4 regions of the Mesorhizobium sp. WSM4841 genome follow, and region 4 is predicted to be linked to each of the others. Evidence: predicted binding sites of a transcription regulator. Region 4 holds the regulator's gene; each other region holds the start of a gene.
What was found. Region 4 encodes LexA, which represses DNA repair genes until DNA is damaged. Its sites were predicted from a motif close to TGTTCNNNNTGTGTTCNG; they were not measured.

Region 1 (4,837 bases), on a different contig from region 4:
GAGCAGACGACGCTGCGCACCGGCTTCACCTTCCGCAACCCGAACCAGAGCTCGGCCTGCGGCTGCGGCGAATCGGTTGAGCTCAAGCCGGCTGATCTGAAGGCGCTGGCCGAGGCGCGCGCATCGGCCTGATTCTTTCTTCTCCCCGTTTACGGGGAGAAGGTGGCCCGAAGGGCCGGATGAGGGGCAGAGCCGGCCTCTGTGATGTTTGCGCCGCCCTCATCTGCCTGCCGGCATCTTCTCCCCGTAAACGGGGCGAAGAATGCTAATCCACCCACATTCCCGTCCGCTTGTGCCAGTCTGCGATCGATTCCTCGGGATAGACGTCGAAGGTCTTGTCGTCCTTGCCGATCTCGGGCTCGACCCAGTTCGCCTTGTATTTCAGCATGAGGTGCACCTTTTCAGGCGGTTTCGGCAGGTCTGTGTCGATCGCCGAGGCGAAGGGGTGGACCAGCTCCGGCCAGGTCGGATCGTAGAGCCACAGTGCCGATCCGCATTTCCTGCAGAAATTCCGCTCGCCTGACGAGATCTCGCACTGCGGATGCTCGTCGTCCTCGATCTCGGCCCGGTAGACGCCGAGATTGCGCTTGCCCTTGATTTTGAGCGTCTCGTAATCGGCGCCGAGATTGATGGCAAAGCCACCGCCGCCCTGCTGCTTGCGGCAGATCGAGCAGTAGCAGAGCATGAACGGCACCGGCGTGTGGCTTTCCACCTCGAATCGGACAGCATTGCACCGGCAGGACCCTTTGAGCAGAAGCGGCATGAAAAACTCCGACGAAATTGGTTTTCAACTTGTCAGGATGGTGCCGGTTGCGGCGATGACAAGCCTAAATCCGGGTGACATGATCGCGGCATGGACAATGAACGCATTGCCGAACTTTTCGAAGGCCTCGGCCCGGTCAGCATTCGCAAGATGTTCGGCGGCAAGGGCATCTATTTTGACGGCGTTATCGTCGCCATCGTGGTGCGCGGCGAATTGATGCTGAAGGCCGACGCGGAAAGCGCGCCCGAATTCGAGGCGGCCGGCTGTCGGCAATGGACCTATACGGGGTCGCGGCACGGCAAGCTGGTGTCGATGCCGTATTGGAGCGTTCCCGACAGCGCCTTCGACGATCCGGATGAGATGTCGGTCTGGGCACGCCGGGCCTATGAAGCGGGGCTGCGTGCCGGCAAATAGGCTACCTCTCCACTGGTCATCAGCTCATGCCAATTTCTGCGGCTCGGGCACAAGGGCCAGCGCGTCGGCAAAGTCTGCCGCCGTTAAGACCGGCACAAGCCCGGCACTTTCGATCGCGAGCATTGCTGCGGCAACGCCGTCGCGCAGCGCCGCGCGCAGCGTCAGGCCGCGCAGCAGGGCGGCGACCATTGCGCCCGCCAGCGCATCGGCGGCGCCGTCCGCGACTTTTTTCGGCGGCAGGATCGAGAAGGCGCCGGCTTCGTCGAAACCCAGCACCGGACCGTCATCCGCCGTCACCACGCCGCCTTTGAGGCCGGCGCGCCTCAGGCGGTCGATGATATCACGCTCCGCCGTGTCGATACCGACATCGGCGAGTGCGATGGCCTCGCGCCGGTCCATGAAGACCATCGCCAGGCTGCCAAGCACCGGCGCGAGCCGCACCGCCTTGTCTGGTGAGACGGCGAGGCCGAAGACCGGCTTGCCGGCGGCAAGCGCCACCAGCCGCTCCAGTGCCGTCGACGGCAGGTTGGCGTCGCACAGGACCGCATCGGCGGTGCTGATCGCCTCGCGCACCTTGGCACGGCGGATCTGCTTGGGAAGTGCCAGATCATAGAGCGCCATGTCGGCGAGGCCGATGATCAGCGCGCCGTCGCCGTCGATCAGCATTGTGTTGCTCGGCGTCGTGCGATCGAGGAACACCACGGAAAGATCGGCAATACCGGCCGCAGCGATGGCGCGCGAGACCGTATCGGCCAGAACATCGCCGCCGCGCACCGAAAGCAGCGAGCCGGAGACACCGCGGCGTACGGCGCTGCGCAGCGCATTGAAGACGGCGCCGCCGACAGCCTCGCGCATCGTGCCGGGATTCGACGCCGCCGGCACGAAAGTGCCCGAAACCTGGCCGCGCCGATCTATATAGGCGCCGCCTACGGCCAGGATTGTCGGCGACTTCATCATGCCGGCGAGATGACCTTTGCTGTTGCCGGGCGGAGACTAGGTCGTCCGGCGGAACCGGGCAACCGGAGGTGCGATTCGGGAGATGCCAGCACGATCCCACGGAGGAAGCGGGATACATCTTGGGGTGAAAACACGAAACAAAAAAAGAACAAATCCGGATATCCTTTGTTTTTCAATCGCTTGTCTCCCCTTGCCAGATGAGAACAAAAAAGGTACAAATTAATAAGGATTACGGATTGTCCGGCCTTCATTGACGACCAAGGGGTGATGTATCATGGCTCAGAATTCTTTGCGGCTTGTAGAGGACAAAGCAGTGGACAAATCAAAGGCTCTGGATGCGGCGCTGTCGCAAATCGAGCGTGCCTTCGGCAAGGGCTCGATCATGCGGCTCGGCGCAAACGAGCAGGTCGTCGAGATCGAAACGGTGCCGACCGGTTCGCTTGGCCTCGACATCGCGCTTGGCGTCGGCGGCCTGCCGCGCGGCCGCATCGTCGAGATCTACGGGCCGGAAAGCTCGGGCAAGACGACGCTGGCGCTGCACACGGTGGCCGAAGCCCAGAAGAAGGGCGGCATCTGCGCGTTCGTCGATGCTGAGCATGCGCTCGATCCGGTCTACGCCCGCAAACTCGGCGTCGACCTCGAAAACCTGCTGATTTCGCAGCCCGACACCGGCGAGCAGGCGCTGGAGATCTGTGACACGCTGGTGCGTTCCGGCGCCATCGACGTGCTGGTGGTCGATTCGGTCGCGGCGCTGACGCCGCGCGCCGAAATCGAGGGCGAGATGGGCGATTCGCTGCCCGGCCTGCAGGCGCGGCTGATGAGCCAGGCGCTGCGCAAGCTGACCGCCTCGATCTCGCGCTCCAACACCATGGTCATCTTCATCAACCAGATCCGCATGAAGATCGGCGTCATGTTCGGTTCGCCCGAGACTACGACCGGCGGCAACGCGCTGAAATTCTACGCTTCGGTGCGCCTCGACATTCGTCGCATCGGCTCGGTCAAGGACCGCGACGAGGTCGTCGGCAACCAGACCCGCGTCAAGGTGGTCAAGAACAAGCTGGCGCCGCCCTTCAAGGTGGTCGAATTCGACATCATGTATGGCGAGGGCGTGTCCAAGACCGGCGAGTTGGTCGACCTCGGCGTCAAGGCCGGCGTGGTCGAGAAGTCGGGCGCCTGGTTCTCCTACAATTCGCAGCGTCTCGGCCAGGGCCGCGAAAATGCAAAACTGTTCCTGCGCGACAATCCCGACACGGCGCGCGAAATCGAGCTGGCGCTGAGGCAGAATGCCGGACTTATCGCCGAGAAATTCCTCGAGAATGGTGGTTCCGAAGGTGGAGACGACGGTTTCGAGGACGAAGCGGGCGCGATGTAGGATGCGGGCTGTGCCAGCCAGAATATCCGTTTGAGTTCACGTATCCCGAATTGAGTATCGATGTGTTCATGCCGCCGGCCTTGGGCCGGCGGTTTGCGTTTTTGGCGGTGGCTCTGGCCATTCCGAACAGCCGGCCAAGGCTACGATTTGGAGCAATTCCGTGTTTCTGGACAGGGTGCGGTGCGACCGCTAAAAGGCCATGTCTGTTTTCCGCCGGCAATCGGCGGTTCTCTCGAAAAGGCAGTATTCATGAGTGGCGTCAACGAGATCAGGTCGGCATTTCTCGACTATTTCCGCAAAGAAGGTCACGAGGTCGTGGCGTCGAGCCCGCTGGTGCCGCGCAACGACCCAACGCTGATGTTCACCAACGCCGGCATGGTGCAGTTCAAGAACGTCTTCACCGGGTTTGAAACCCGTCCCTATTCGCGCGCCACGACTTCGCAGAAATGCGTGCGCGCCGGCGGCAAGCACAACGATCTCGACAATGTCGGCTACACTGCCCGTCACCACACTTTTTTCGAGATGCTCGGCAATTTCTCCTTCGGCGATTATTTCAAGGAGCGCGCCATCGAACTCGCCTGGAACCTGATCACCCGCGAGTTTGGCATCGCCAAGGATAGGCTTCTGGTGACCGTCTATCATACCGACGACGCGGCCGCAGGCTTCTGGAAGAAGATCGCCGGGCTGCCGGAGGACAGGATCATCCGCATCGCCACCAGCGACAATTTCTGGGCGATGGGCGATACCGGTCCCTGCGGTCCGTGCTCGGAAATCTTCTACGACCATGGCGCCGACATTCCGGGCGGCCCGCCCGGCAGCCCGGATGAGGACGGCGACCGTTTCATCGAGATCTGGAACCTCGTCTTCATGCAGTTCGAGCAGGTGACGAAGGCGGAGCGGATCGAACTGCCGCGCCCGTCGATCGATACCGGCATGGGTTTGGAGCGCATCGCCGCCGTCCTGCAGGGCGAGCACGACAATTACGACATCGACCTGTTCAAGGCGCTGATCCGAGCCTCGGAAGAGGCGACCGGCGTCAAGGCGGAAGGCAAGAACCGGGCGAGCCACCGCGTCATTGCCGATCATCTGCGCGCCTCGAGCTTCCTCATCGCTGACGGGGTGCTGCCGTCGAACGAGGGCCGCGGCTACGTACTGCGTCGCATCATGCGCCGCGCCATGCGTCATGCGCAGCTTTTGGGCGCCGGTGATCCGTTGATGTGGCGGCTGGTGCCGGCGCTGGTGCGCGAGATGGGCCAGGCCTATCCCGAACTGGTGCGCGGCCAGCCGCTGATCACTGAGACGCTGAAGCTCGAGGAAACGCGCTTCCGCAA
Region 2 (4,837 bases), on a different contig from region 4:
CGTCAATGTCATCTGCCCCGGCTATATCGCTACCGAGATGGTCAGGGCGATGGACGAGAAGGTGCTCAACGAGCGCGTCATCCCGCAGATCCCGGTCGGCCGCCTCGGCGAGCCGGAAGAGATCGCACGCTGCGTCGTCTTCCTCGCTTCCGACGATGCCGGTTTCATCACTGGCTCGACCATCTCCGCCAATGGCGGCCAGTACATCACCTGAGGCGTCGGCTCTCGCCGGTAACTGATGTACCGGGCCCAACGCCCACCCGGCCAAGACCGAGGGCTGGGATCCGCACAATCGCGGCTGTCAGGCAACAAGCTTCAGCCCTGGTTCGGCTGCAGGCTTGGCCCGGGCGATCGGCTCGCGCGAAGGTGCCGGCAGGCGGGCAAGCGGCGCCCGGCTGAGGCCTGACAGTTTCAATGCGATACGAAGCTTCAGGAATGGATTGAGATTCAGCACCGAAAGCACGAGATTGCGGACGAACCGCTTCACCGAACTGCGGGTAAGCGCCATGTCGGTCATCGTGCCCGCCAGTTCAAGCACCTCTTGGGCCGCCGGGCGGCGCAGCGTTTCGTAGAGGTCGAGCTCGGCTTCCGGGCGCACGCCGTTCATCACGTCGCCAAGCAACTGGCCAAGCACGACCGCGTCGATGATGCCGGTGTTCATGCCTTGCCCTCCCGCCGGGCTGTGCACGTGCGCGGCATCACCCATGAGGAACAATCGGTCCTTGCGGTACGAGCGGACCAGGCGGTGATGCACACGAAAACGCGAGCTCCACGACAGGTCGAGCACCCGGGTTCTTTTCTTGGTCGGTCCGCGGCTGTCGAGCAGCGCCTGGATGTCGGCGATCTCGGGCTTTTCCGGTGCGTCCTCCATTGTCGCGACGACCCGGTACGATCCGTCCGGAAGCGGCGCCACCACCACCAGCCCGGCCGGTGCAAAGAACAGCGACACTTCTGTCGGCCCAACCGGCCAGTCGAGACGAACATCGGCGAGTACGAACGAAGCGTCATAGGCCGCGCCGTCGAACTCGATGCCGGTCGACCTGCGCACCAGGCTTTGCATGCCGTCGGCACCAACGACATAGCGTGCCGATATCAGTTTCTCGCGGCCGTTCTCGACCACCGTCACGCGCGCGCCGTCAGCATCCTGAACGACCGCCTTGGCCTCGACCATGCGGTGAATCACACCGCCCAGGGCTGCGATCCGTTCGGCGAACACCTGCTCGGTCAGGTTCTGAGGCAGCATCATCAAATAGGGATGCCTTGACGGAAGCTTGCCGAAATCAAGCGTGAGCAGCGCCCGATTGCGGTCGCGGATGGCGAAATTCTGCAGCTTCAGGGCAAGTTCGCTCAGCCGCTGCGTGACGCCGAGAGGCTCCAGCGTTTCCAGCGTCTGCGAGTGGATGACGCCAGCCCGCGAGGTCTGAAGGCCCTGCGCCAGCCTGTCGATCAGAACATGATCGACACCGGCCTGGTGCAGCACGATGGACAGCGCCATGCCGGTCGGGCCGGCGCCAATGATCAGGACTTCCGTTGTATCGGGCAACATTTTTTCTCTCCATTTGTCAACGATCGTTGACTTTCTAGTCGAAGCTATTGCATTTGTCAACGGCCGTTGGCATATGAATTTTCATGACCGAGAACCAGCCGAAGAAACCCAGCAAGTCGGACCGCACGCGCGCCCAAATCCTCGAGGCCGCGAGGCTCCTGTTCGCCGAGCGCGGCTATGACGGCGCCTCCATCCGCGACGTCGCGGCGCATGCCTCGATCGATCCGGCCATGGTGATCCGCTATTTCCGCAGCAAGGACGAGCTGTTCGCCAGGGCGGCGGTCGTCGACCTGCAATTGCCGGCACTTCGGGTGATCGACCGAAACACCATCGGTGAAACGCTGATCAGGCGTTTTCTCGAAATCTGGGAGGGCGCGGCCAGCGGTCCTGGCATGGCAATTCTGCTGCGTTCGGCGACGTCGAACGAATTCGCCGCCGAAAAGCTGCGTGACGTATTTGGCAACCAGGTCAGGCCGGTGGTTGCGGCGGTCGCTGATCCCGCCGACGCGGGTCGACGTGCCGGGCTCGTTTCGAGCCAGTTGCTGGGTTTGGCGATGTGCCGATACCTGCTGCGGCTTCCGCCCGTCGTCGCCCTGTCCCACGATGAAATCATTCAGAACGTCGGCCCTACTTTGCAGCGCTATGCCGTGGGAGAGGACATTTCTTGAACCCGGAGTCTGGTCCTCGTGCGCGACTGCGCCGACCGACGGACGTGACACCGATTTGTGCCGAAGCGGCACGCAAAAGTTAACGGCGGCCGCACAGCCTGTGCAAAACCCTGTTCCTCGCCTGTTGATAACAGGTGGAAAACCTGTTCACGACACAACATATTGGGGTGAACAAACCGGGAAACACCCGCCAGCGCTGATTCGTCGCCGTTTCGTTCCGGCTTTGACCGGAAGGTTAACGACAAAGGCTGAAAACATCCCTCAAACCGTAAAGGCGCGTTAGGAAAGATCAATAATTTCATAATGTTGGGTGATGCCCGCCGGCCTGCGCCGATCGTTTACCGGCAACTGTTAAGGAGGACGTCCGCCCTGCATGAATCGGGCCAGTTCGGCGATTCAGCATGTGGTGAGACTCGTCGGCAAAAAGTCCAGATGTAGCCGTGAACAAAACCTGAATCAGCAAGAGTCAGCGATTCGTAGCTGATTCGTTCCAGACTCGTTCCAACTGTTAATCAGGACCGGTTGACAACACCAGACGAGAGCCTTCGAGCTGCCGTCGGAACATTCCGCTTTCGCTTCGCACTCGAAATCCCTATGTGTCGGCTGTCACACGCGCCGCCACGGGGCGCGCTCCCGACAACGCGAAGAAGAGAGCCTGATTTCCAGGTCGATGAACATCCCGCCGAAACATATTGAGCCGCTGATCCTCTCGGGCCGCGACGTGACTGCCGTGCTCGGGCCGACCAACACCGGTAAGACCCATCTCGCCATCGAGCGCATGGTGGCGCATGAAAGCGGCATCATCGGCCTGCCGCTCAGGTTGCTCGCCCGCGAGGTTTATTCACGCGTCTGCGAGAAGGTCGGCGCTCACAAGGTGGCGCTCATCACCGGCGAGGAGAAGATCCAGCCCGACGGTGCCAGATATTCGGTCTGTACCGTCGAAGCCATGCCGCGCGAGACCAACGCCGCCTTCGTCGCCATCGACGAGGTGCAGCTGGCTGGCGATCTCGAGCGCGGCCACATCTTCACCGACCGTATCCTGCATCTGCGCGGCCGCCAGGAGACATTGCTGCTCGGCGCAGCCACCATGCACGGCATCCTCCAGCGTCTGCTGAAGGGCGTGTCGGTGGTGACCCGGCCACGGCTGTCGCATCTCGCCTATGCCGGCTCGAAGAAGCTGACCCGCCTGCCGCGACGCACGGCGATCGTCGCCTTTTCCGCCGACGAGGTCTATGCGATTGCCGAACTGATCCGCCGCCAGCAAGGGGGTGCGGCCGTCGTGCTCGGCGCGCTATCACCCCGCACTCGCAACGCGCAGGTGGAGCTGTTCCAATCGGGTGATGTCGATTACCTGGTCGCCACCGATGCGATCGGCATGGGCCTGAACCTCGATCTCGATCATGTCGCCTTCGCTCAAAACCGTAAATTCGATGGCTACCAGTATCGCAACCTGACGGCGGCCGAACTCGGCCAGATCGCCGGCCGCGCCGGCCGGCACTTGCGCGACGGCACTTTCGGCGTCACCGGCCAGGTCGATCCGCTCGACGAAGATCTGGTCAAGAAGATCGAAGGGCATGAGTTCGACCCGGTGAAAGTGCTGCAATGGCGCACCGCGCATTTCGATTTCGCCAGCCTCGATGCGCTGAAGCGCTCCACCGAGACCAACGCGCCGGTCGAAGGCCTGACGCGTGCGCTACCGGCTGTGGATGCGCAGGCGCTCGAGCATTTGTCCCGCGACGAGGATATCCGGGCCTTGGCCACCAACGCCAAGCGCGTGGCGCTGTTGTGGGAGGCCTGCGCCCTTCCCGACTACAGGAAGATCGCGCCTGCCCAGCATGCCGACCTGATCGCCTCGATCTACATGGACCTTGCCAGGCATGGCCATGTCGACGAGAATTACATGGCCGAGCAGGTGCGCCGTGCCGACACCACCGAGGGCGACATCGACACGCTGTCGCACCGGATCGCCCAGATCCGCACCTGGACATTCGTCTCCAACCGGCCCGGCTGGCTGGCCGATCAGGCACACTGGCAGGAAAAGACGCGCGAAATCGAAGACAGATTGTCGGATGCGCTGCATGAGCGGTTGACGAAACGCTTCGTAGACCGCAGGACTTCCGTCCTCATGCGGCGCCTTAGAGAAAATACCATGCCTGAAGCCGAAATTAGCCCAACCGGAACTGTCCTCGTCGAAGGCCATCATGTCGGCGAGTTGCAAGGGTTCCGCTTCACCGCCGACCAGAGCGCCGGCGGCGAGGACGCCAAGGCAGTGCGCACAGCAGCCCAGAAGGCGCTTGCAGCCGAATTCGAGGCGCGGGCCGAACGCTTCGGCGCCTCGGCCAATGGCGACATCGCGCTCGGCTCCGACGGCACGCTGCGCTGGATCGGCGCGCCGATCGGCACGCTGGTCGCAGGCGACGAGCCGTTGAAGCCGCGCCTTGTGCTGCTGGCCGACGAGCAGCTCACCGGACCAGCCCGCGACAAGGTCGCGGCGCGCGCCGAGCGCTTCGTCAATTTCCAGATCGAGTCCTTGCTGAAGCCGCTGGTCGACCTCAAGAACGCCGAGCAGATCACCGGCATCGGCCGCGGCATTGCCTTCCAGCTCGTCGAGCATTTCGGCCTC
Region 3 (4,837 bases), on a different contig from region 4:
TCTGGTGGAAGACGCGGTCGCCGACATTGAAGGGGGATGGCGTGTCGGCAACGGATTTGGCGACCAGTTCGCCGTCGATGGTGCGGCCTTTGATCGAGGTGCGGCCGGCGCCATAGCCGCTGTCGGTCTCGCCATAGCCGATGCGCTCGACCTGATGGCCGGAACGCGAGCCCCAGTTGCGGTCGGTCGCCTCGGTGCGGTTCTGTTGCGCGCGCTGCCAGCCCGGCGTCGCGTAAGTGTTGGAGAAGGCACCGGATTTCTCGGTGCCGCCAACATTGTCGAAGCGCGAAGCGCCGTAAGGATTCTGCCTTCCTGCGCCTTGGCCGCCCCGTCCGGAGGCGAAAGACCCGCCGCCATAGGCATTGCCGTAGCCGCCGTAGCTGTTGCCGCTTTCGGCGACCTCGACATGGGCTTCCGGCAATTCATCGAGGAAGCGCGACGGGATGGTCGATTGCCACAGGCCGTGGATGCGGCGGTTGGAGACGAACCACAAATGCAGGTTCTTCTTGGCGCGGGTCAGCCCGACATAGGCCAGCCGCCGTTCTTCCTCCAGCCCGGAGCGGCCGCCTTCGTCGAGCGCGCGCTGGTGTGGAAAAAGACCTTCCTCCCAACCAGGGAGAAAAACCGTCTCGAATTCGAGGCCCTTGGCCGAATGCAGCGTCATGATGTTGACGGCGTCGAGTTCGGCGTTCTGCTCGGCGTCCATCACCAGTGCGACATGTTCGAGGAACGAGCGCAGCGATTCATACTCTTCCATGGAGCGGATCAGTTCTTTGAGGTTTTCCAGCCGGCCGGGCGCTTCCGCCGAGCGGTCGTTCTTCCACATGTCGGTGTAGCCGCTCTCTTCCAGGATGGTCTCGGCGAGCTCGGTGTGCGGCGTGGTCTCCAGCGCCTTCTGCCAGCGCTCGAAATTGGCGGCGACTTCCCGCAATGCTGCGCGCGGCTTCGGCTTCAGTTCGTCGCTCTCGGCGAGTTTTTCCGCAGCCTCCAGCATCGGGATGCGGAGCGCCCTGGCGGTGTCGTGGATCTGGCGGATGGTGGCTTCGCCCAGCCCGCGCTTCGGCACGTTGACGATGCGCTCGAAGGCGAGGTCGTCTGCCCCTTGCGCGACGACGCGGAAGAAGGCCAGGGCGTCGCGGATTTCGAGGCGCTCATAAAAGCGCGGCCCACCGATGACGCGGTAGTTGAGGCCGAGCGTGACGAAACGGTCCTCGAATTCGCGCATCTGGAAGGACGCGCGGACAAGAATGGCCATGTCGTTGAGATTGTGCTTCTGCCGCTGGTAGGCTTCGATGGTTTCGCCGACGGCGCGGGCCTCTTCCTCGGAATCCCAGGCGGCATGGACATGCACCTTCTCGTCGTCCTCTGCGACTTTTTCGGTGAACAGCGTCTTGCCGAAGCGGCCTTCATTGTGGGCGATAAGATGGGAGGCCGTGCCGAGGATATGCGCGGTGGAGCGATAGTTGCGCTCCAGCCGGATGATCGCGGCGCCGGGGAAATCCTTGTCGAAGCGCAGGATGTTGTCGACCTCGGCCCCGCGCCAGCCATAGATGGATTGATCGTCGTCGCCGACGCAGCAGATGTTGACTTTGCTTTCGCTCACGGGCTGTTCCGCGCCTGCCGGCGCGGGCCCTCCGCGGGGGCCTCGCAACGGCTCGGACGCCCGGTCGGGCTTGCGGCCTTCGGCCGTTCGCAAACCTGTCGACGTAGAAGTGCGTCCGGCGTCCGGCCGCTGGGCCAGCAGGCGCAGCCACATGTATTGGGCGGTGTTGGTGTCCTGGTACTCGTCGACGAGAATGTATTTGAAGCGCTTGTGGTACTCCTTCAGCACGTCCGGATTGTCGCGGAAGATGCGGATCGGGTGGCACAGGAGGTCGCCGAAGTCGCAGGCGTTCAGCGTCTTCAGCCGCTCCTGATAGGCCTTGTAGAGCTCACGGCCCTTGCCGTTGGCGAAGGCGCGGGCGTCGCCCTCGGGAATGTCGGCAGGGCCAAGCCCCTTGTTCTTCCAGCCGTCGATCATCTGGGCGAACTGCCTGGCCGGCCAGCGCTTGTCGTCCAGCCCTTCGGCCTGGATGAGCTGCTTGATCAGGCGCACGACGTCGTCGGTGTCGAGAATGGTGAAGTCGGATTTGAGCCCGGCAAGCTCGGCGTGGCGGCGCAGCAGCTTCACTCCAATCGAGTGGAAGGTGCCGAGCCACGGCATGCCTTCGACATTGCCGTCGCCGATCAGCAGGCCAATGCGCTGCTTCATTTCGCGCGCGGCCTTGTTGGTGAAGGTGACGGCGAGGATCTGCGACGGGAAGGCTCTCTTCGTGGCGAGGATGTGAGCGATGCGGGTGGTCAAGACACGCGTCTTGCCGGTGCCGGCGCCGGCCAGCACCAGAACCGGACCCTCGGTGGTTTCCACCGCCAGCCGCTGTTCGGGGTTGAGCCCGTTCAGATAGTCGGGCGCATTGGTGTGGCCGCTGCGGGCAGCCATGGCGCGCGCGGCAATGCCGGACGGGGCCGTGGGCCGCGCATTCGGTTCGTCAAAAAAGGGCATGTCTTCCGAAAAGCCGGACATTGTCCCCGAATGTAGTGATTCGGCAGCGAAAGGCCAGAAGTGTCTCCGTTTTGTTCTCAATCCAGGCGGGGGAGTTACAAATCCGGTAGAACACCACCTATAGCGCCAGCCTGCTTGACAGCCATGGCGGGCCGGAGAAAGTTGTGCTCGGGGCAGGAACGCAATGCCGGGTTGCCCATTGACGCGTGCGAAGCGCGCACCAGTCGAAGGAGCATCGTTTTGGCTGTCGTCATCACCTCCCTCATCCTTTTCCTTATCGGCCTGGTACTCGGCGGCGGCGGCATCTGGTTAGCTTCGCTAGGTGGCAGTTGGTATTACGTCATTGCCGGCATAGCCTTCCTCGTCGCTGCCTGGCTGCTCTACAGGCGCAAATCCATGGCGCTGTGGCTGTACGCGGCGATCGTCATCGGCACGCTTTGCTGGGCGGTCTGGGAAACCGGCTTCGACTGGTGGGAGCTCGGTCCGCGCGGCGGCATTATCGTGCTTATCGCGTTGTGGCTGCTGACACCGTGGGCGCGGGGCGGGCTCACCGGTCCCGATGGTCGCGCGCCGCTGATCCTCGCCGTGCTGGCGTCGATCGGCGTCGCCGGCTATTCGATGACGACCGATCCAAAGAATATTGCCGGCGAACTCAACACCGACAAGGTGACGCCGACCGCCGATCGCGGCGGCAATGTGCCAGCCGGCGAATGGCACTATTACGGTCGCACGACGTATGGCCAGCGCTATTCGCCGCTCGACCAGATCACCCCCGAAAACGTTGCCAATCTGCAGCCGGCCTGGACCTATCGCACCGGCGATGTGAAAGGGCCCGACGATATCAGTGAGACGACCTATCAGGTGACGCCGCTGAAGGTTGCCGACACGCTCTACATTTGCACGCCGCACAATTTCGCCATTGCGATCGATGCCGCCAGCGGCAAGGAGAAATGGCGCTTCGATCCCAAGATCAAGTTGGACAAGGACCGCCAGCACCAGACCTGCCGCGGCGTGTCCTATTATGTCGCTGCCAAAATCGCCGCCGGCCAGCCCTGTGCGGCACGCATCTATCTGCCGACATCCGACGCTAGGCTGATCGCGCTCGACGCCGCGAATGGCCAGGTCTGTCCCACATTTGCCGAAGGCGGCACGCTGAACCTGCTTGCCAACATGCCATATCCGAAGCCGGGCTATTATTATTCGACCTCGGCGCCGCTGATCGTCGCCAACAAGATCATCGTCGGCGGCGCGGTCAACGACAATTATTCAACGCAGGAGCCGTCCGGCGTCATCCGTGCCTTCGACGTCGACACCGGCGCCCTGATTTGGAACTGGGATTCCGGCAATCCGGACCAGACGACGCCACGGGCGCCGGGTTAGACCTATACCCACAACTCTCCCAACATGTGGTCGACAGCGAGCGCCGACGAGAAGCTCGGCTTGCTCTATGTGCCGCTCGGCAATCAGACGCCGGACCAGCTCGGTATGGGGCGCAGCGCCAATGTCGAGAAATTCTCCTCCTCGATCACCGCGCTCGATCTCAACACCGGCCAATTGCGCTGGGTGCGGCAGACCGTGCATCACGATCTGTGGGACATGGACGTGCCTGCGCAGCCGACGCTGGTCGACATCACCACGGCTGGCGGCGTGGTGCCGGGGCTGGTCGGGCCGACCAAGCAGGGCGACCTCTATGTACTCGACCGGCGCAGCGGCGAGCCGATCGTCCCGGTCAACGAAGTACCGGCGCCGGGCGGCGCGATCGAGGGCGACCACACCTCGCCGACGCAGCCGGCTTCGGATCTGAGTTTCAATCCGGAGCCGCTGACCGGGGCCGACATGTAGGGCATCACCATGTTTGACCAGCTGGCCTGCCGGATCGAATTCCTGAAACTGCGCTACGAGGGCCGCTATACGCCGCCGTCGCTGCAAGGCTCGCTGATCTATCCCGGCAATTTCGGCACATTCAACTGGGGCGGCGTCGCCGTCGATCCGGTCCGGCAGGTGATGTTCGGCATGCCGACATACCTGGCGTTCATCTCCAGGCTGGTCCCGCGCGCGGACGTGCCGCCGCCGGGCGATACCAAGGGCAGCGAACAGGGCCTAAATCGCAATGACGGTGCGCCTTACGCAGTGATATTGAAGCCGTTTCTGTCGCCGCTCGGCATTCCCTGCCAAGCGCCGCCCTGGGGCTATGTCGCGGGCGTCGATCTCAGGACCGGCAAGATCGTCTACAAACACCGCAACGGCACCGTCTACGACATGACGCCGCTGCCACTGCCGTTCAAGGTCGGCGTG
Region 4 (4,837 bases):
CCAAGGCGGTCGACCGCGCCATGGTGATCTCGGGCATCAGGCTGGCGGAAAAGACCGGCGGCAAATCCGGCGACTACAAGGCGGATGCCAAGGGGGCAGGCTAATAATGGCACTGCTTCCGGTCGCCGAGGCGCTCGAGCGCCTGCTTGAGGATGCTGCGCCCTTGCAGGCTGAAAGCGTCGCCCTGATGGACGCCGCCGACCGCGTGCTGGCGGAGCCGCTCCTGGCGCTCCGCACCCAGCCGCCGTTCAACGCGTCCGCCATGGACGGCTATGCCGTGCGGGCCGAGGATGTCGCATCCGTGCCCGCAAGACTTTCGGTGATCGGCATGGCGCCGGCCGGACGCGGCTTTGCCGGAACAGTCGGCCCGGCGCAGGCCGTGCGCATCTTCACCGGCGCGCCGCTTCCTGCAGGCGCGGACACCATCGTCATCCAGGAGAATGTCCGCGACCTCGGCGGCGGCAGCATCGAAGTGACCGCGTCGACGGTTGAAGGCCGCAACATCCGCCGCCTCGGGCTCGATTTCTCGAAGGGCGACGTCCTGCTGGAGAAAGGCCGCCCGCTTGATCCGGCGGCATTGTCGCTGGCGGCGTCGGCCAACCACCCGCAGGTCAGCGTGGTGAAACGGCCGTTGGTCGCCATCATCGCCACCGGCGACGAATTGCTGCCGCCGGGCAGCGACCTTGGCCCCGACCAGATCATCTCGTCCAATGCCTATGGCGTCGCCGCCGCGGCCCGCTCGGTCGGCGCCAGCGCGCTCGATCTCGGCATCGCCCCCGACCGCAAGGAGGCGATCGCCACGCTGGTGAAACAAGCGGTCGACGCAGGCGCCGACGTCATCGTCACGCTGGGCGGCGCCTCGGTCGGCGACCATGACCTGGTCCATGACGTGCTGACCGGTGAAGGCATGACGCTCGATTTCTGGAAAATCGCCATGCGGCCCGGCAAGCCGCTGATGTTCGGGCGGCTGGGTGACATCCGCTGCATCGGCCTGCCTGGCAATCCGGTGGCGAGCCTGGTCTGCACGCAGCTCTTTCTGACGCCGCTGCTTGCGCGGCTCGGCGGCCGCGCCTTCCGGCAGGACATGCGTCAGGCGCGGCTCGGCGCCGCCATGCCGGCCAACGATCTCAGGCAGGACTATGTACGCGCCGTGGTTAGCGAAGAAGCCGGCACGCTGCTGGCGACCCCGTTCGGCATCCAGGATTCCTCGATGCTCAAAATGCTGGCCGACGCCAACGGGCTGATCGTGCGCGAGCCGTTCGCTCCCCCAGCCGCGACGGGCGCCGCGTGCAGCGTGCTGATGCTACGCTGAACAAAACGTCAACACATTCATTAAATTTTAAACGGTTGCGGAACACAACTGGAACAGATAGTGTTTGTTCTGGGTTTGTTTTTCTGATTCTGTTGGGGGTCGCGATGCTGACACGCAAACAACATGAACTGCTGATGTTCATCCACGAGCGGCTGAAGGAAAGCGGCATTCCGCCCTCGTTCGACGAGATGAAGGAAGCGCTCGACCTCGCCTCGAAGTCGGGGATCCATCGGCTGATCACTGCACTGGAGGAGCGCGGTTTCATTCGCCGCCTGCCCAACCGCGCCCGCGCGCTGGAGGTGCTGCGCCTGCCCGATTCGATCGCGCCCGGCCTCAATGCGGCGCGCAAATTCTCGCCAAGCGTCATTCAGGGCAGCCTTGGGCAGGGCAGCCTCGGACGACAGATCAAGCCGGCGCCTTCGCGCATGCCCGCAGCCGGCAATGACGACGACGTCGTTGCCACCATCTCCATACCGGTGATGGGCCGCATCGCTGCCGGTGTGCCGATCGACGCCATCCAGCACCAGACGCATTCGATTTCGGTACCACCGGACATGATCACCGGCGGCACGCACTACGCGCTGGAGGTCAAGGGTGACTCGATGATCGAGGCCGGCATTTTCGACGGCGACACGGTCATCATCCGCAACGCCGACACCGCCCAGCCTGGCGAGATCATCGTCGCCTTGGTCGACGACGAGGAAGCGACGCTGAAGCGGTTCCGCCGCAAAGGTGCCTCGATCGCACTGGAAGCCGCCAATCCGGCCTATGAGACGCGCATCTTCGGGCCGGACAGGGTCAAGGTGCAAGGCAAGCTCGTCGGACTGATCCGGCGTTACTGAACGGCAGGCTTTTTGGGTTTCTCGGCCCTGCGGTATGGCGGCAGGCCCCTCGCCTCGCGCGAAAATCTCCGCTGCTCATGCCAAGGCCTATAGGGCTGTCTGACGGCAAAACGGATTTCTGCGCGCGTCGTCGCAGATAGCGGATCGAAAAAGACGGCGGCACTGCCCATGCGAGCGAGCTGCCGTTTGGTGACGACGAGAACCAGCGGATTGCGGCAGGGATTATAATAGGCTGTGGCATCATCGATGACGATCAAATCCGCAAAGGCACAGGCTGGCCGTGCGGTTTTGCGGTCGTCGGCGAGCGCGATGATCGCGCCGGACTGGTGCCGGGCGAGGCACAGGCCGGCAGTGCAGTAGAAGGGCGCTCCCGGCGGCAGGTCGGCCGGGTCGACGATGTCGAACCGCACGTCTCCTTTTTCGAATGTCTCCGGCTCGACAATGGTCGCTGAAACCAGCGCATGTTTCCAGTTGTCGGTGGTGAATTCGTTCGAGTGCACCCGGTTGACGGCAAGTTCGCCGCCGCCGATCGGCAGCGCCACCAGATGCGCATCTTCCGAAATCAGCACGTCGGGGGTGCGCGTCTCGGAAATCGTCAGCAGGCCGGCGAGCGCAAAGGGAAGTGCCGCAAGCCGCAACCATGTCGTTGCCATCGTGGCGATGACCAGGGCGGCCGTCACCAGCAGAACCGACTGCAACGAGATCAGCCCGACGGCATCGACCGGCGACCGCTCGGAGATCCATCCCGATATTGCAATCATGGCCGTCAGCCCCTTGCCCATCATGTATAGGAAAGGGCCGTCGAAGCCGAACGGCATTGCCAAGGCGCTGACGACGGCCAGGAACATCACGACCGTGACGATCGGCATGACGGCCAGATTGGCGAACAGGCTGAGCGGCGAGACGCGCTGGAAGTGCCAGATGGCGAAGAGTGCGGTGGCGCTGCCGGCAATGATGGAGGTCATTGCGATGGTACCTGTCCCAGCGGCAAGTTTTCGCGTGACGAAAGCGATCGTTGACCGTCGCTGTGGCGGCGCGGTGGCCTTGTCGGCACGATAGTCGGACCAGCCGGCATAGGCGCCCACGAGAGCAGCGGTCGCGGCGAAGGACATCTGGAAGCTTGGGCCGACCACCTCGTGCGGCGACACGACGATGACGGCGATGGCCGAAATCGCCAGATTGCGCATGGTGAGTGCCGCCCGGTCGAACAGCACGGCGACAAGCATTACCGCCAGCATGATAAAGCTGCGTTCAGCCGCGACCACGATACCGGAAAAAATCAGATAGGCAGCGATGGAAACGAGTGCGGCAGCAGCCGCATATTTTTTGACCGGCCGGCGCGACGAAAAATCGGGAACCAGCGCAAAGGCGCCGCGCAGCAATCCCATGATGGTGCCGGCGACAAGCGCCATGTGCAGGCCGGAAATCGAGATGATGTGGTAGATGCCGGTGCGCCGCATCGATTCGTTTATCTCTTCGGGAATGCCGGCACGCACGCCGACGATCAGCGCGGCGGCAATCTCCCCCTCGGCGCCACCGATGCTGTCCCTGATATGGTCGGCGATGGTTTCACGCGCCTTTTCGATCGAGGAAGAAATGCGCGCGGCGAACGGTGCATCTTCGGAAACGACGATCTTCGGATTGCCGAGGAAAAAGCCACTGGCACCGATACCGGCGAAATAGCTGTCGAAGGAGAAGTCATAACTGTCCGGCCTAACCGGGCCAGTCGGAGGCAGAAGCCTCACATAGCCGGTTGCCACCGAGCCTGCGGTCATCTCAGCGGGAATTTTGCGTGCCGAAACCCTGACACGTTCCGGCGCATAACGCAGTGTCGGCCGGGCGGTCGACATCACGTCGATGGTCAGCCTGATCCGGCCGTTCGCCATCTGATCGAGCCTAACGACACGGCCGGTGAGCTGGGTCTGGATTTCCGAGCCGAGCATCTGCGTTCCCACGCGCCAGGTTTCAACCTTGGCGGCGAGTAGCCCGAGTGCGCACAGCAACGCTGCCATGAAGCACAGATGCGTTTTGCGCCATGAGCGTGTCACTGCCGCACACAATGCCGTGAGGACCACGACGGCAATAGGCTGCGGAAAGTCCGGTTCGACGGCAAGCGAAAAATAGACGATCACCCCGCATGCCAGAAAAACCGGCACCAGCAGAAAGGCGACGCCGCGGTCTAGTTCCAGGCCGGCTGCCGAGGCCACGCTGTTGCGGATACCGGATGGTGAAAGATGGCTAAGCTGTCGGCGGAAACGAATGACAGGCCCGGGTGTTGGAGCCGGTGTTGGCGCGGCGCGGTCCGGCGAAAGGGGCTGAATGCCCGGGTGCGACGCAGGCAGCGAAACGGGTAGCGGCTCGGCGTGGGGAACGTCGGCAAACAGCGATCGTTCGCTGACGCTTGTGGTCGTGCCCTCGCTCTTGTCCGCGCCGCGGCCTGGTCCAGCCATCGGGTCTGCCCCTTGCGCCCTTGACCTCCTATGCTACATGAACGCGCGACGCGCGAAAGTCCGCGCAATCACATCCGCTTCCTGCGCTTGCCTGAGAGTTCCATGTCCGACAAGGTCGTCACCCGTTTCGCCCCCTCGCCCACCGGCTTCCTGCATATTGGCGGCGCGCGCACGGCGCTGTTCAACTGGCTGTATGCGAAACACACCGGCGGCACGATGCTGCTGCGCATCGA

Region 1: a site for LexA is predicted at 2,268-2,285, ahead of recA (recombinase RecA). Genes of this name have one in related genera too.
Region 2: a site for LexA is predicted at 2,701-2,718, ahead of AC0L14_RS13875 (helicase-related protein). Genes of this name have one in related genera too.
Region 3: a site for LexA is predicted at 2,604-2,621, ahead of AC0L14_RS14785 (ATP-dependent helicase). Genes of this name have one in related genera too.

The regions. Positions count from the first base shown of each region.
Region 1 is NZ_JBVVQC010000026.1:96,684-101,520, forward strand. Features, by position in the region: gene sufA (Fe-S cluster assembly scaffold SufA) at 1-132, shown strand, start outside; gene AC0L14_RS25460 (GFA family protein) at 266-763, opposite strand; gene AC0L14_RS25465 (TfoX/Sxy family protein) at 854-1,177, shown strand; gene AC0L14_RS25470 (carbohydrate kinase family protein) at 1,202-2,134, opposite strand; gene recA (recombinase RecA) at 2,409-3,506, shown strand; gene alaS (alanine--tRNA ligase) at 3,756-4,837, shown strand, end outside.
Region 2 is NZ_JBVVQC010000009.1:176,836-181,672, forward strand. Features, by position in the region: gene phbB (acetoacetyl-CoA reductase) at 1-214, shown strand, start outside; gene AC0L14_RS13865 (FAD-dependent monooxygenase) at 302-1,546, opposite strand; gene AC0L14_RS13870 (TetR/AcrR family transcriptional regulator) at 1,630-2,214, shown strand; gene AC0L14_RS13875 (helicase-related protein) at 2,885-4,837, shown strand, end outside.
Region 3 is NZ_JBVVQC010000010.1:122,801-127,637, forward strand. Features, by position in the region: gene AC0L14_RS14785 (ATP-dependent helicase) at 1-2,563, opposite strand, end outside; partial or broken gene AC0L14_RS14790 (glucose/quinate/shikimate family membrane-bound PQQ-dependent dehydrogenase) at 2,783-4,837, shown strand, end outside.
Region 4 is NZ_JBVVQC010000005.1:136,750-141,586, forward strand. Features, by position in the region: gene moaC (cyclic pyranopterin monophosphate synthase MoaC) at 1-104, shown strand, start outside; gene AC0L14_RS08030 (molybdopterin molybdotransferase MoeA) at 107-1,312, shown strand; gene lexA (transcriptional repressor LexA) at 1,417-2,154, shown strand; gene AC0L14_RS08040 (ComEC/Rec2 family competence protein) at 2,148-4,604, opposite strand; gene gltX (glutamate--tRNA ligase) at 4,707-4,837, shown strand, end outside.